Regions from separate parts of the Streptomyces sp. NPDC046985 genome, predicted to be linked through region 1. Evidence: predicted binding sites of a transcription regulator. Region 1 holds the regulator's gene; the other holds the start of a gene.
The links. The regulator HrcA, encoded in region 1, represses chaperone genes, less so after heat shock. The targets are predictions, from matches to a motif close to TTNGCACTCNGNNNNNCNGAGTGCNAA.
Positions count from the first base shown of each region.

Region 2: groL (chaperonin GroEL) is a predicted target of HrcA. The motif match lies at 3,522-3,548, and genes of this name have one in related genera.

Region 1 covers NZ_JBEYWK010000013.1:167,988-173,315, forward strand. The annotation lists gene ABZ861_RS18775 (16S rRNA (uracil(1498)-N(3))-methyltransferase) at 1-117, opposite strand, end outside; gene ABZ861_RS18780 (nitronate monooxygenase) at 114-1,202, opposite strand; gene dnaJ (molecular chaperone DnaJ) at 1,333-2,469, opposite strand; gene hrcA (heat-inducible transcriptional repressor HrcA) at 2,470-3,486, opposite strand; gene ABZ861_RS18795 (MBL fold metallo-hydrolase) at 4,082-4,963, shown strand; gene ABZ861_RS18800 (DUF3097 domain-containing protein) at 4,995-5,328, shown strand, end outside.
Region 2 covers NZ_JBEYWK010000006.1:316,771-322,098, forward strand. The annotation lists gene ABZ861_RS10650 (NADH:flavin oxidoreductase) at 36-1,178, opposite strand; gene groL (chaperonin GroEL) at 1,738-3,360, opposite strand; gene ABZ861_RS10660 (cold-shock protein) at 3,691-3,894, opposite strand; gene ABZ861_RS10665 (MoaD/ThiS family protein) at 4,324-4,599, opposite strand; gene thrC (threonine synthase) at 4,596-5,328, opposite strand, start outside.

The DNA.
Region 1 (5,328 bases):
GTCCTCGCCGGGGCGCAGCCGCTTCACCGAGACCGCGTGCCGGCCCTCGGCTCCCTCCAGCACGAACTCCGGTCCAATGACGCGCAGTTCGTCGACCACGAACACCGGCTTGGTCATCGCGGGCCGCCTCCCGCGGCCGGACGGGCCGCCAACCCCGCTCGGGCCGCGTCCAGTTCGGTGACCAGAACCTCCACCAGCCGTCCGGCGGGCATCTCCCGGGCCATCCGGTGGCCCTGTCCCGCCCACAGCGCCATGCCCTGCGGGTCGCCCGCCTCGGCGGCGGCCTTGCGCAGCGGCGCCGTGAGGCGGTGGACCTCCGGGTAGGCGGCGGGCGCGTACGGGCCGTGCTCGCGCAGGAAGCGGTTGACCAGGCCGCGGGCGGGCCGCCCGCTGAAGGCGCGGGTCAGCTCGGTGTGCGGGAAGAGGGGGTCGGTCAGGGCCCGCTTGTGCAGGGCGTGCGCGCCGGACTCGTCGGCGGCGAGGAACGCCGTGCCCAGTTGCGCGGCGCTCGCCCCGGCCGCGAGCACGGCGGCGATCTGGCCGCCGCGCATGATGCCGCCCGCGGCGACCACCGGGAGGGTCACCGCCTCGCGGACCAGGGCGACCAGGGACAGCACGCCGTGGGCCGCGCCTTCGCTCTCCGGTATGTCGCGGTGCGTGCCCTGGTGGCCGCCGGCCTCCACGCCCTGCGCGATCACCGCGTCCGCGCCCGCCGCCCGCACGGCCTGCGCCTCCTCCACGGTGGTCGCGGTGACCGCGACGAGCGTCCCGACGCGGTGCAGGGAGTCGACGACCTCACGGGCCGGCACGCCGAAGTGGAAGGAGACGACCGGCACCGGGTCGTCGAGCAGGGCGGCGAGCTTGACGTCGTAGCCGTCGTCCCGGCCGCACTCCGGGTCGCCCAGCTCGGCGTCGTACCAGGCGGTCTCGCCCGCGAGCTGCTGCGCGTAGAGGCCCACGGCGCCGGACTCGGCGTGCTCGGCCTGCGGCACGAAGACGTTCACGCCGAACGGCCGGCCGGTCAGCCCGCGGACCTGCTTGATCTCCTGGTACATGCCGTCCGCGGTCTTGTAGCCCGCGGCGAGGAACCCGAGCCCGCCGGCCTCCGACACCGCGGCGGCCAGGCGCGGCCCGGCGGGACCGCCCGCCATGGGGGCCTGCACGATCGGGTGCGTGAAGAGATCGGTCAGCGCGGAGGACATGACCGCATGGTGCCATGTTCCGGGCAGGGACCCGAAACCGGGCAGCCCGTCGATCAGGCCGGGGGCCGCGGCGGGCACGCGTGCGCGTGCGCCGGGCACGCTTTCGCGTGCGCCGCGGCCCCGTGGACGGTCACCGGCCGTTGAAGGCGTCCTTCAGCCGGGAGAACAGGCCCTGCTGCCCCGGCTGGAACTGGCCCTGGGGGCGCTCCTCGCCGCGCAGCTTGGCCAGCTCGCGCAGCAGGCGCTCCTGCTCGGGGTCGAGCTTGGACGGGGTCTGCACCTCGACGTGCACGATGAGGTCGCCCCGGCCGCCGCCGCGCAGATGCGTGACGCCCCGGGCGTGCAGCGGGATCGACTGGCCGGACTGGGTGCCCGGCCGGATGTCGACGTCCTCCAGGCCGTCCAGGGTCTTCAGCGGCACCTTGGTGCCCAGGGACGCCGCGGTCATCGGGAGGGTGACCGTGCAGTGCAGGTCGTCGCCGCGCCGCTGGAAGGTCGAGTGCGGCAGCTCGTGGATCTCGACGTACAGGTCGCCGGCCGGGCCGCCGCCGGGGCCGACCTCGCCCTCGCCCGCGAGCTGGATCCGCGTGCCGTTGTCCACACCGGCCGGGATCTTCACCGTCAGGGTGCGGCGGGCGCGGATGCGGCCGTCGCCCGCGCACTCCGGGCACGGGTTCGGCACGACCGTGCCGAAGCCCTGGCACTGGGGGCAGGGGCGGGACGTCATGACCTGGCCCAGGAAGGACCGGGTCACCTGCGAGACCTCGCCGCGGCCACGGCACATGTCGCAGGTCTGCGCGGAGGTGCCCGGCGCCGCGCCCTCGCCGTTGCAGGTGTTGCAGACGACGGCGGTGTCGACCTGGATGTCCTTGGTCGTGCCGAAGGCCGCCTCGTCCAGCTCCACCTCCAGCCGGATCATCGCGTCCTGGCCCCGGCGGGTGCGCGAGCGCGGCCCGCGCTGCGACGCCGTGCCGAAGAACGCGTCCATGATGTCGGAGAAGTTGCCGAAGCCGCCCGCCCCGAAGCCGCCCGCGCCGCCCCCGCCGGCCTGCGAGAGCGGATCGCCGCCGAGGTCGTAGACCTGCTTCTTCTGCGGGTCCGACAGCACCTCGTAGGCGGCGTTGATCTCCTTGAACCGCTCCTGGGTCTTCGGATCGGGGTTGACGTCCGGGTGCAGCTCGCGCGCGAGCCGACGGAACGCCTTCTTGATCTCATCCTGCGACGCGTCGCGGCGCACGCCGAGAACGGCGTAGTAGTCCGTGGCCACTTACGACTCCGCCAGGATCTGTCCGACGTACCGTGCCACTGCGCGTACCGCTCCCATCGTTCCCGGGTAGTCCATGCGGGTCGGTCCGACCACGCCGAGCTTGGCGACTGCCTCGCCGCCCGAACCGTAGCCCACCGACACGATGGACGTGGAGTTGAGTCCTTCGTAGGCGTTCTCGTGACCGATGCGCACGGTCATGCCCGGATCCTGCGCCTCACCGAGCAGCTTGAGCATCACGACCTGCTCCTCCAGCGCCTCCAGCACCGGCCGGATGGTGAGAGGGAAGTCATGTGCGAAGCGGGTGAGATTGGCGGTGCCGCCGATCATCAGCCGCTCCTCGTTCTCCTCGACCAGGGTCTCCATGAGCGTGGACAGCACCGTGGAGACCGTACTCCGGTCCTCCAGGTCGAAGCCGTCGGGCAGGTCCTCCACCAACTGCGGCACGTCCGCGAAACGGCGGCCGGCGATCCGGCTGTTCAGCCGCGCCCGCAGGTCGGCGAGCGAGGTCTCCCCGAAGGGGACCGTGCAGTCGATCATCCGCTGCTCGACCCGCCCGGTGTCCGTGATCAGCACGAGCATCAGGCGCGCGGGCGCCAGCGACAGCAGTTCCACGTGCCGCACCGTGGAACGGGTCAGCGACGGGTACTGCACCACGGCGACCTGCCGGGTGAGCTGCGCCAGCAGCCGCACCGTGCGGGCCACCACGTCGTCGAGGTCGACGGCGCCGTCCAGGAAGTGCTGGATCGCGCGCCGCTCCGGGCCGGTCATCGGCTTGACCCCGGCGAGCTTGTCCACGAACAGGCGGTAGCCCCGGTCGGTGGGGATGCGGCCGGCGCTGGTGTGCGGCTGGGCGATGTAGCCCTCGTCCTCCAGGACGGCCATGTCGTTGCGGACCGTGGCCGGGGAGACGCCGAGGCTGTGCCGCTCGGTCAGGGCCTTGGAGCCGACCGGCTCCTCGGTCCCCACGTAGTCCTGGACGATGGCGCGCAACACCTGAAGCCGTCGCTCGCTGAGCACCCGCGCACACCTCCAGTCGCTTTCCACGGCGCCGCCCGGCACTCGACGCGCTCGCCTGGCACTCGGCGCATACGAGTGCCAGCATTCCCCGGCCAGTGTACGGTCGTCGGGTGCACTGGCGGCAAGGCCGGGGCGGGGGAGGTTGGGCGGGGGGTGGGGGGTGGAGCCCTTGGCGGGGAGGTGGCGGGGAGGTTGGGCGGGGGTTGGGGGGGGTTGGGCCCCTTGGAGGGGAGGCTGGGCCCGGGGCCGGGGAGGCTGGGCCCGGGGCCGGGGAGGCTGGGCCCGGGGCCGGGGAGGCTGGGCCCGGGGCCGGGGAGGCTGGGCCCGGGGCCGGGGAGGCTGAGCCTGGTGCCGGGGAGGCTGAGCCTCGTCGTCCGCTCTCCTGTCGGGCGCCGGGAGGGCGGCGCCGCGGCGTCAGGGTGTGTGCTCTCGCCGCGCCGGACCCTGGGTTTCGTACCAGGCCGTACTTGGCTCAGAGTCCGGTCTCTTCCTAGGCGTGCTCGGCTCACGGATCGGTGCGGTGGGAGGCCCGTACGGGTGCGGGGCGTCGCGGGGCCGTAGGCAGTGGCTTGACGGCAGGGCCTAACGTCCCGGTATGAAGGTGACGCGGGAAGCGGGCCGGGCGGCGCCGGTTTGGGAGCGGCTGGCCGACGGGGTGCACAGGGTGCGGCTGCCGGTGTGGGACTGCACGGTCGGGCTGGTCGTGGGGGCGGGGTCGGCGCTGCTCGTGGACGCCGGGTCGAGCCTGGCGGAGGGCGCGTGGCTGCGCGCCGGGGCGGAGCGACTGGCGGGCGGCCGTGTGACCCTTCTCGCGCTGACGCATCCGCATTTCGACCACGTCTTCGGGGCGGCGGCGTTTCCCGGGGCGGAGGTCTTCGCGGCCGCGGGGGCGGGGGCGGTGCTCGGCGGCGGAGCGCCCGGTGGGGTGGGTGACGGTGTGGGCGGGGCGTCCGGTGGTGCGGGTGGCGTGCGCGGCGGTGCGAGCGGCTTGCTCGGCGGCGCGGGCGGCTTGCTCGGCGGCGCGGGTGGCGGGGGTGCGGGCGCGCGGGCCGAGCTGCGGGACGACGCCGTGGCGCACGGTCTCGCGCCCCGGGCGGCGGACGAGGCGGCGGCGGCCCTGGTGCGGCCCGACCGGGAAGTCTCCGACCGGCTGGCCCTCTCCCTGGGCGGCGGCCAGGAAGCGGTGCTGGCGGACGTGGGCCCCGGGCACACCGGGCACGATCTGGCGGTGCTGGCGCCTGCGTCGGCGCCCGGCGAGCGGCCGGTGGTGTTCTGCGGCGACCTGGTCGAGGAGTCCGGCGAGCCGCAGGCGGGACCCGACGCCGTGCCGTCCCGGTGGCCCGCCGCCCTGGACCGGCTGCTGGCGCTGGGCGGCGAGGACGCGCTGTACGTCCCCGGCCACGGAGCGGTGGTCGACGTGGGCTTCGTGCGGGCCCAGCGCGACGCCCTGGCGACCCGTTTCGGCGTGTCTCCCTGATCGGCGGCGGACTTCTCCTATCGTCACTCGAATGCGGCAGTACAACGCGGACCTGACCCCTTCCTGGAAGAAGCCGAAGGCGGTGCCGGAGGTCCCGGCCGAGCCCGGCCTGGTGCTGGAGGAGCCCGGAACGGGCTTCTGCGGGGCCGTGATCCGCTGCGAGGCGGGCACGGTGACCCTGGAGGACCGCTTCGGCAAGCACCGGGTGTTCCCGCTCCAGCCTGGCGGCTTCCTGCTGGAGGGGCGGACGGTGACGCTGGTGAGGGCCGCCGCCGGTCCCGCGCGCCCCGCCCGCACGGCGTCCGGCTCGGTCGCCGTGCCCGGCGCACGCGCCCGCGTGGCCCGCGCCGGGCGCATCTACGTGG
Region 2 (5,328 bases), on a different contig from region 1:
CCACGGTGCGTCTCTCCGCAAGACGCCCAATCGGATCAGCTCAGGGTCTTCAGCGCCTCCGCGTCGTAGGGCGCCAGCTCGTCGGTGCGGTCGCCCAGGACCTTCGCGGCCCAGTCGGGGTCCTGAAGCAGCGCGCGGCCCACGGCGACCATGTCGAACTCGTCGCGCTCCAGGCGGTCCAGCAGGTTGTCGAGGCTGCCGACCGGGGCGCCCTCTCCCTGGAACGACTTGAGGAAGTCGCCGTCCAGGCCGACCGAGCCGACGGTGATGACCTGCTTGCCCGTCAGCTTCTTCGTCCATCCCGCGAGGTTGAGGTCGGAGTCCTCGAACTCCGGGGACCAGTAGCGGCGGGTGGAGGCGTGGAAGACGTCCACTCCGGCCGCCGCGAGCGGGGCCAGCAGCGCCTCCAGCTCCTGCGGGGTCTCGGCCAGACGGGCGTCGTACGCCTCCTGCTTCCACTGCGAGTAGCGGAAGACGACCGGGAACTCGGGCGAGACGGCCTCGCGGACCGCCGCCACGATCTCCGCGGCGAACTGCGTCCGGGCCACCGCGTCGCCGCCGTAGACGTCGGTACGGCGGTTGGTGCCCGCCCAGAGGAACTGGTCCAGGAGGTAGCCGTGGGCGCCGTGCAGCTCCACGCCGTCGAAGCCGATGCGCTCCGCCGCCGCGGCGGCCTCGGCGAAGGCGCCGATCACGTCGTCCACGTCGGTCTGGGTCATCGCCTGGCCCTCGCCCTCGACGCCGGTCACGCGCAGGCCGGAGGGGCCGACCGGCGGCGCGTCCGGGAACGGGCCCCGGCCCGCCTGGCGGACCATGCCGATGTGCCAGAGCTGCGGCATGATCGTGCCGCCCGCCGCGTGCACGGCCTCTGCCACCTTCGCCCAGCCGGCGAGCTGCTCCTCGCCGTGGAACCGCGGCACCCGGGTGCTGTCACCGGCCGAGGCGTGCCCGACGTAGGTGCCCTCGGTGACGATCAGGCCGACGCCCGCGGCGGCCCGGCGGGCGTAGTACGACTGCACGTCCTCGCCCGGGACGCCGCCCGGGGAGAACATCCGGGTCATCGGGGCCATCGCGATCCGGTTGGGGACGGTCAGGCCGTTGAGGGCGACCGGGCGGGACAGGAGCCGGGCCGCGCGGGAGGCGGACCCGGCTCCGGTCTCGGAGGCGGTGACGGTCATTCGGGAACTCCTCGCAGAGGGAAGACGGGAATCGGCGGACGGTTCTGGATACCGGCAGGTATGTGCACGCGCATGAAGCGCCCGCACCGGGCGTCAACCACACCGACCGCCCCGGCATTCCCCCGCCGGACCCCCCTGACCGCGGCGGCATTCCCTCGCCGGACCACCCCGCCCACCGCGACATTCCGCCGCCCCGGCATTCCCCCGCCGAGCTGCCCCGCGCTCTCCGGCATTCCCCCGCCGAGCCGCCCCCGCCACTCTGGCAAGGCGCCGCCGAGCTGCCCCACGCTCTCTGGCATTCCCCCGCCGAGCTGCCTCGACCTCTCCGGCATTCCCCCGCCGAGCGACCCCGACCTCTCCGCATTCCCCCGCCGAGCCACCCCCGCCCCTCTGGCATGGCACGGCCGAGCTGCCCCACCTCGCTCACAATGCGCCGCCAGGCTGCCCCGCCCCCGCCGCGAATTCCCCCGCACAAACGCGCCCGAGGGCGGCGCCCCCTGTCTGGCAGGGGGCGCCGCCCTCGGGTCGAAGGACGGTCGATCAACCGGAAACCGGTCGATCAGAAGTCCATGTCACCGCCCGGCATGCCGCCGCCGGCCGGCGCGGCGGCCTTCTCCGGCTTGTCGGCGATGACGGCCTCGGTGGTGAGGAACAGCGCGGCGATGGAGGCGGCGTTCTGCAGCGCGGAACGGGTCACCTTCGCCGGGTCGATGATGCCTTCGGCAATCATGTCGACGTACTCGCCGGTCGCGGCGTTCAGGCCGTTGCCGACGGGCAGGCCGCGCACCTTCTCGACCACGACGCCGCCCTCGAGGCCGCCGTTGACGGCGATCTGCTTGAGCGGGGCCTCCAGCGCGAGCTTCACGGCGTTGGCGCCGGTCGCCTCGTCGCCTTCCAGCTCCAGCTTCTCGAAGACCTGGCCGGCCTGGAGCAGGGCCACGCCGCCGCCGGCGACGATGCCCTCCTCGACGGCCGCCTTGGCGTTGCGCACGGCGTCCTCGATGCGGTGCTTGCGCTCCTTCAGCTCCACCTCGGTGGCGGCGCCGGCCTTGATCACCGCGACACCGCCGGCGAGCTTGGCCAGACGCTCCTGGAGCTTCTCGCGGTCGTAGTCGGAGTCGCTGTTCTCGATCTCGGCGCGGATCTGGTTCACCCGGCCGCCCACCTGCTCCGAGGAGCCGGCGCCGTCGACGATGGTGGTCTCGTCCTTGGTGATGACCACCTTGCGGGCCTTGCCCAGCAGGTCGAGGGTGGCGTTCTCCAGCTTGAGACCGACCTCCTCGGAGATGACCTCGCCGCCGGTGAGAATGGCGATGTCGCCGAGCATGGCCTTGCGGCGGTCGCCGAAGCCCGGGGCCTTGACGGCGACGGACTTGAAGGTGCCGCGGATCTTGTTGACGACCAGGGTCGACAGGGCCTCGCCCTCGACGTCCTCGGCGATGATCAGCAGCGGCTTGCCCGACTGCATGACCTTCTCCAGGAGCGGGAGCAGGTCCTTGACCGAGGAGACCTTGGAGTTGGCGATGAGGATGTACGGGTCCTCGAGCACCGCCTCCATGCGCTCCATGTCGGTCGCGAAGTAGGCGGAGATGTAACCCTTGTCGAAGCGCATGCCCTCGGTGAGCTCAAGCTCGAGACCGAAGGTCTGCGACTCCTCGACGGTGATGACGCCTTCCTTGCCGACCTTGTCCATCGCCTCGGCGATCAGCTCGCCGATCTGGGTGTCGGCGGCGGAGATGGAGGCCGTGGAGGCGATCTGCTCCTTGGTCTCGACCTCCTTCGCCTGGTCGAGCAGGGCGGCGGAGACGGCCTCGACGGCGCGCTCGATGCCGCGCTTGAGGGCCATCGGGTTGGCGCCGGCGGCTACGTTGCGCAGGCCCTCCTTGACCAGGGCCTGGGCGAGCACGGTCGCGGTGGTCGTACCGTCGCCGGCGACGTCGTCCGTCTTCTTGGCGACTTCCTTGACCAGCTCGGCGCCGATCTTCTCGTACGGGTCCTCGAGCTCGATCTCCTTGGCGATGGAGACACCGTCGTTGGTGATCGTGGGGGCGCCCCACTTCTTCTCGAGGACGACGTTGCGGCCCTTGGGGCCGAGGGTCACCTTGACGGCGTCCGCGAGCTGGTTCATGCCGCGCTCGAGGCCGCGCCGCGCCTCCTCGTCGAACGCGATGATCTTGGCCATGTGAAGTGGTCCCTCCAGGACTGGGGGTGATTCCTTCGGACCGCGCCCGCGCCCGCGACGGACGGCTCGCCGGCCTCGTGGTTCCTTGCCCCACCCGGCCTGCGGGCCTCACCGACCCGGTCCTCGTTGTCACTCTCACCTTCAGAGTGCTAACGCAATGATTAGCACTCGGCCCCTTCGAGTGCAAGCGCCTTCGAGGGTCCGGCGGCGGGCCGCGCCGAAGGGCCCGCGCCTTACGGGGACGTCCGCGCCCGGACACGCCGAAGGGCCCGCGCCTCCCGGGGAGGTGCGGGCCCTTCGGCCGTAGAACGCTTGCGGTGGTCGCGCGATTCAGGCAGTGACACGGACCATGTCGGCCTGCGGGCCCTTCTGGCCCTGCGAGATCTCGAACTCGACCCGTTGCCCCTCTTCCAGCGAGCGGTAGCCGTCCATCTGGATCGCGCTGTAGTGGACGAAGACGTCCGCACCACCGTCGACCGCGATGAAGCCGTACCCCTTCTCCGCGTTGAACCACTTGACGGTGCCCTGAGCCATGCCTAACTCCCCTATTACTGGCCCTTGCACAGATCCGCACTTCGCGGACCCGGGTCAGACCTCACCCCCCGTGGACGGGGGCGTGCGCCGGAACGCGTCGACCGCGGCTGAATGTATCTGTCCAACTGCCGTCTGCAACAGGTCAGTTGGACGAGAATTCTGGACGGGCGAGGTCCGGAATGTACCGAGAATTCATCTCGATGCAGGGCAAGTCGGGCCGCTCAGAAACGGCAAATGCCGCGAAATACCCGCCTACTTTGGCTACTTCTCATCGGCGGGCGGCAGAAAACCGGAGTATTCCGATCCGTTGACCGGGGTCGCGTTCCCCAACTGTACCGCGCTCAATCACACAGAACGGCCCCCTCCGCTTCTCTCGCGGAGAGGGCCGTCCGAAGAACGGCGGGTATCAGAAGTTACCCAGGGTAATGCTCAGCCGCCGGCGACCGCCGGAATGATCGACACGCCCGCGCCGTCCGGGGTGGCCGCCTCCAGGCCGCCCTCGAAGCGGACGTCGTCGTCGTTGACGTAGACGTTGACGAAGCGGCGCAGCTTGCCCTGGTCGTCCAGGACGCGTCCGGCGATGCCCGTGTGGTTGCTCTCCAGGTCGGAGATGACCTCGGCGAGGGTCGCGCCCTCGGCGCTCACCTCGGCCCGACCGCCGGTGTAGGTGCGCAGGATGGTCGGGATGCGAACGGTCACGCTCATGCGAGGCCAGCCTCTCGGAAGGAGTCCAGGGTCGGGCGGATGGCGGCGGTCGGTCCGGCGCCGGCCACCGCGTCCAGGGTCTTCAGGCCGTCGCCGGTGTTGAGGACGACGGTGGTCTTCGCCGGGTCGAGCACGCCGGCCTCGATCAGCTTCCTGGTGACGCCGACGGTCACGCCGCCCGCCGTCTCCGCGAAGACGCCCTCGGTGCGGGCCAGCAGCGTGATCGCGTCGACGATCTGCTCGTCCGTCACGTCCTCCACCGCGCCGCCGGTGCGGCGGGCGACGTCCAGCACGTAGGGGCCGTCGGCCGGGTTGCCGATGGCGAGGGACTTGGCGATGGTGTCCGGCTTCTGCGGGCGCACCGTGTCGTGCCCTGCCTTGTACGCGGCGGACACCGGCGAGCAGCCCTCGGCCTGGGCGCCGAAGATCTTGTACGGCCGGTCCTCGACCAGCCCGAGCGCGATCAGCTCCCGCAGTCCCTTGTCGATCTTGGTGAGCTGCGAGCCGGAGGCGATCGGCACCACGAGCTGGTCCGGGAGCCGCCAGCCGAGCTGCTCGCAGATCTCGTACGCCAGCGTCTTGGAGCCCTCGGCGTAGTACGGCCGCAAGTTGACGTTGACGAAGCCCCAGCCCTCGCCGGCCGGGTCGCCGATCAGCTCGGAGCAGAAACGGTTCACGTCGTCGTACGTGCCCTCGATGGCGACGAGTTCGCCGCCGTAGACCGCGGCC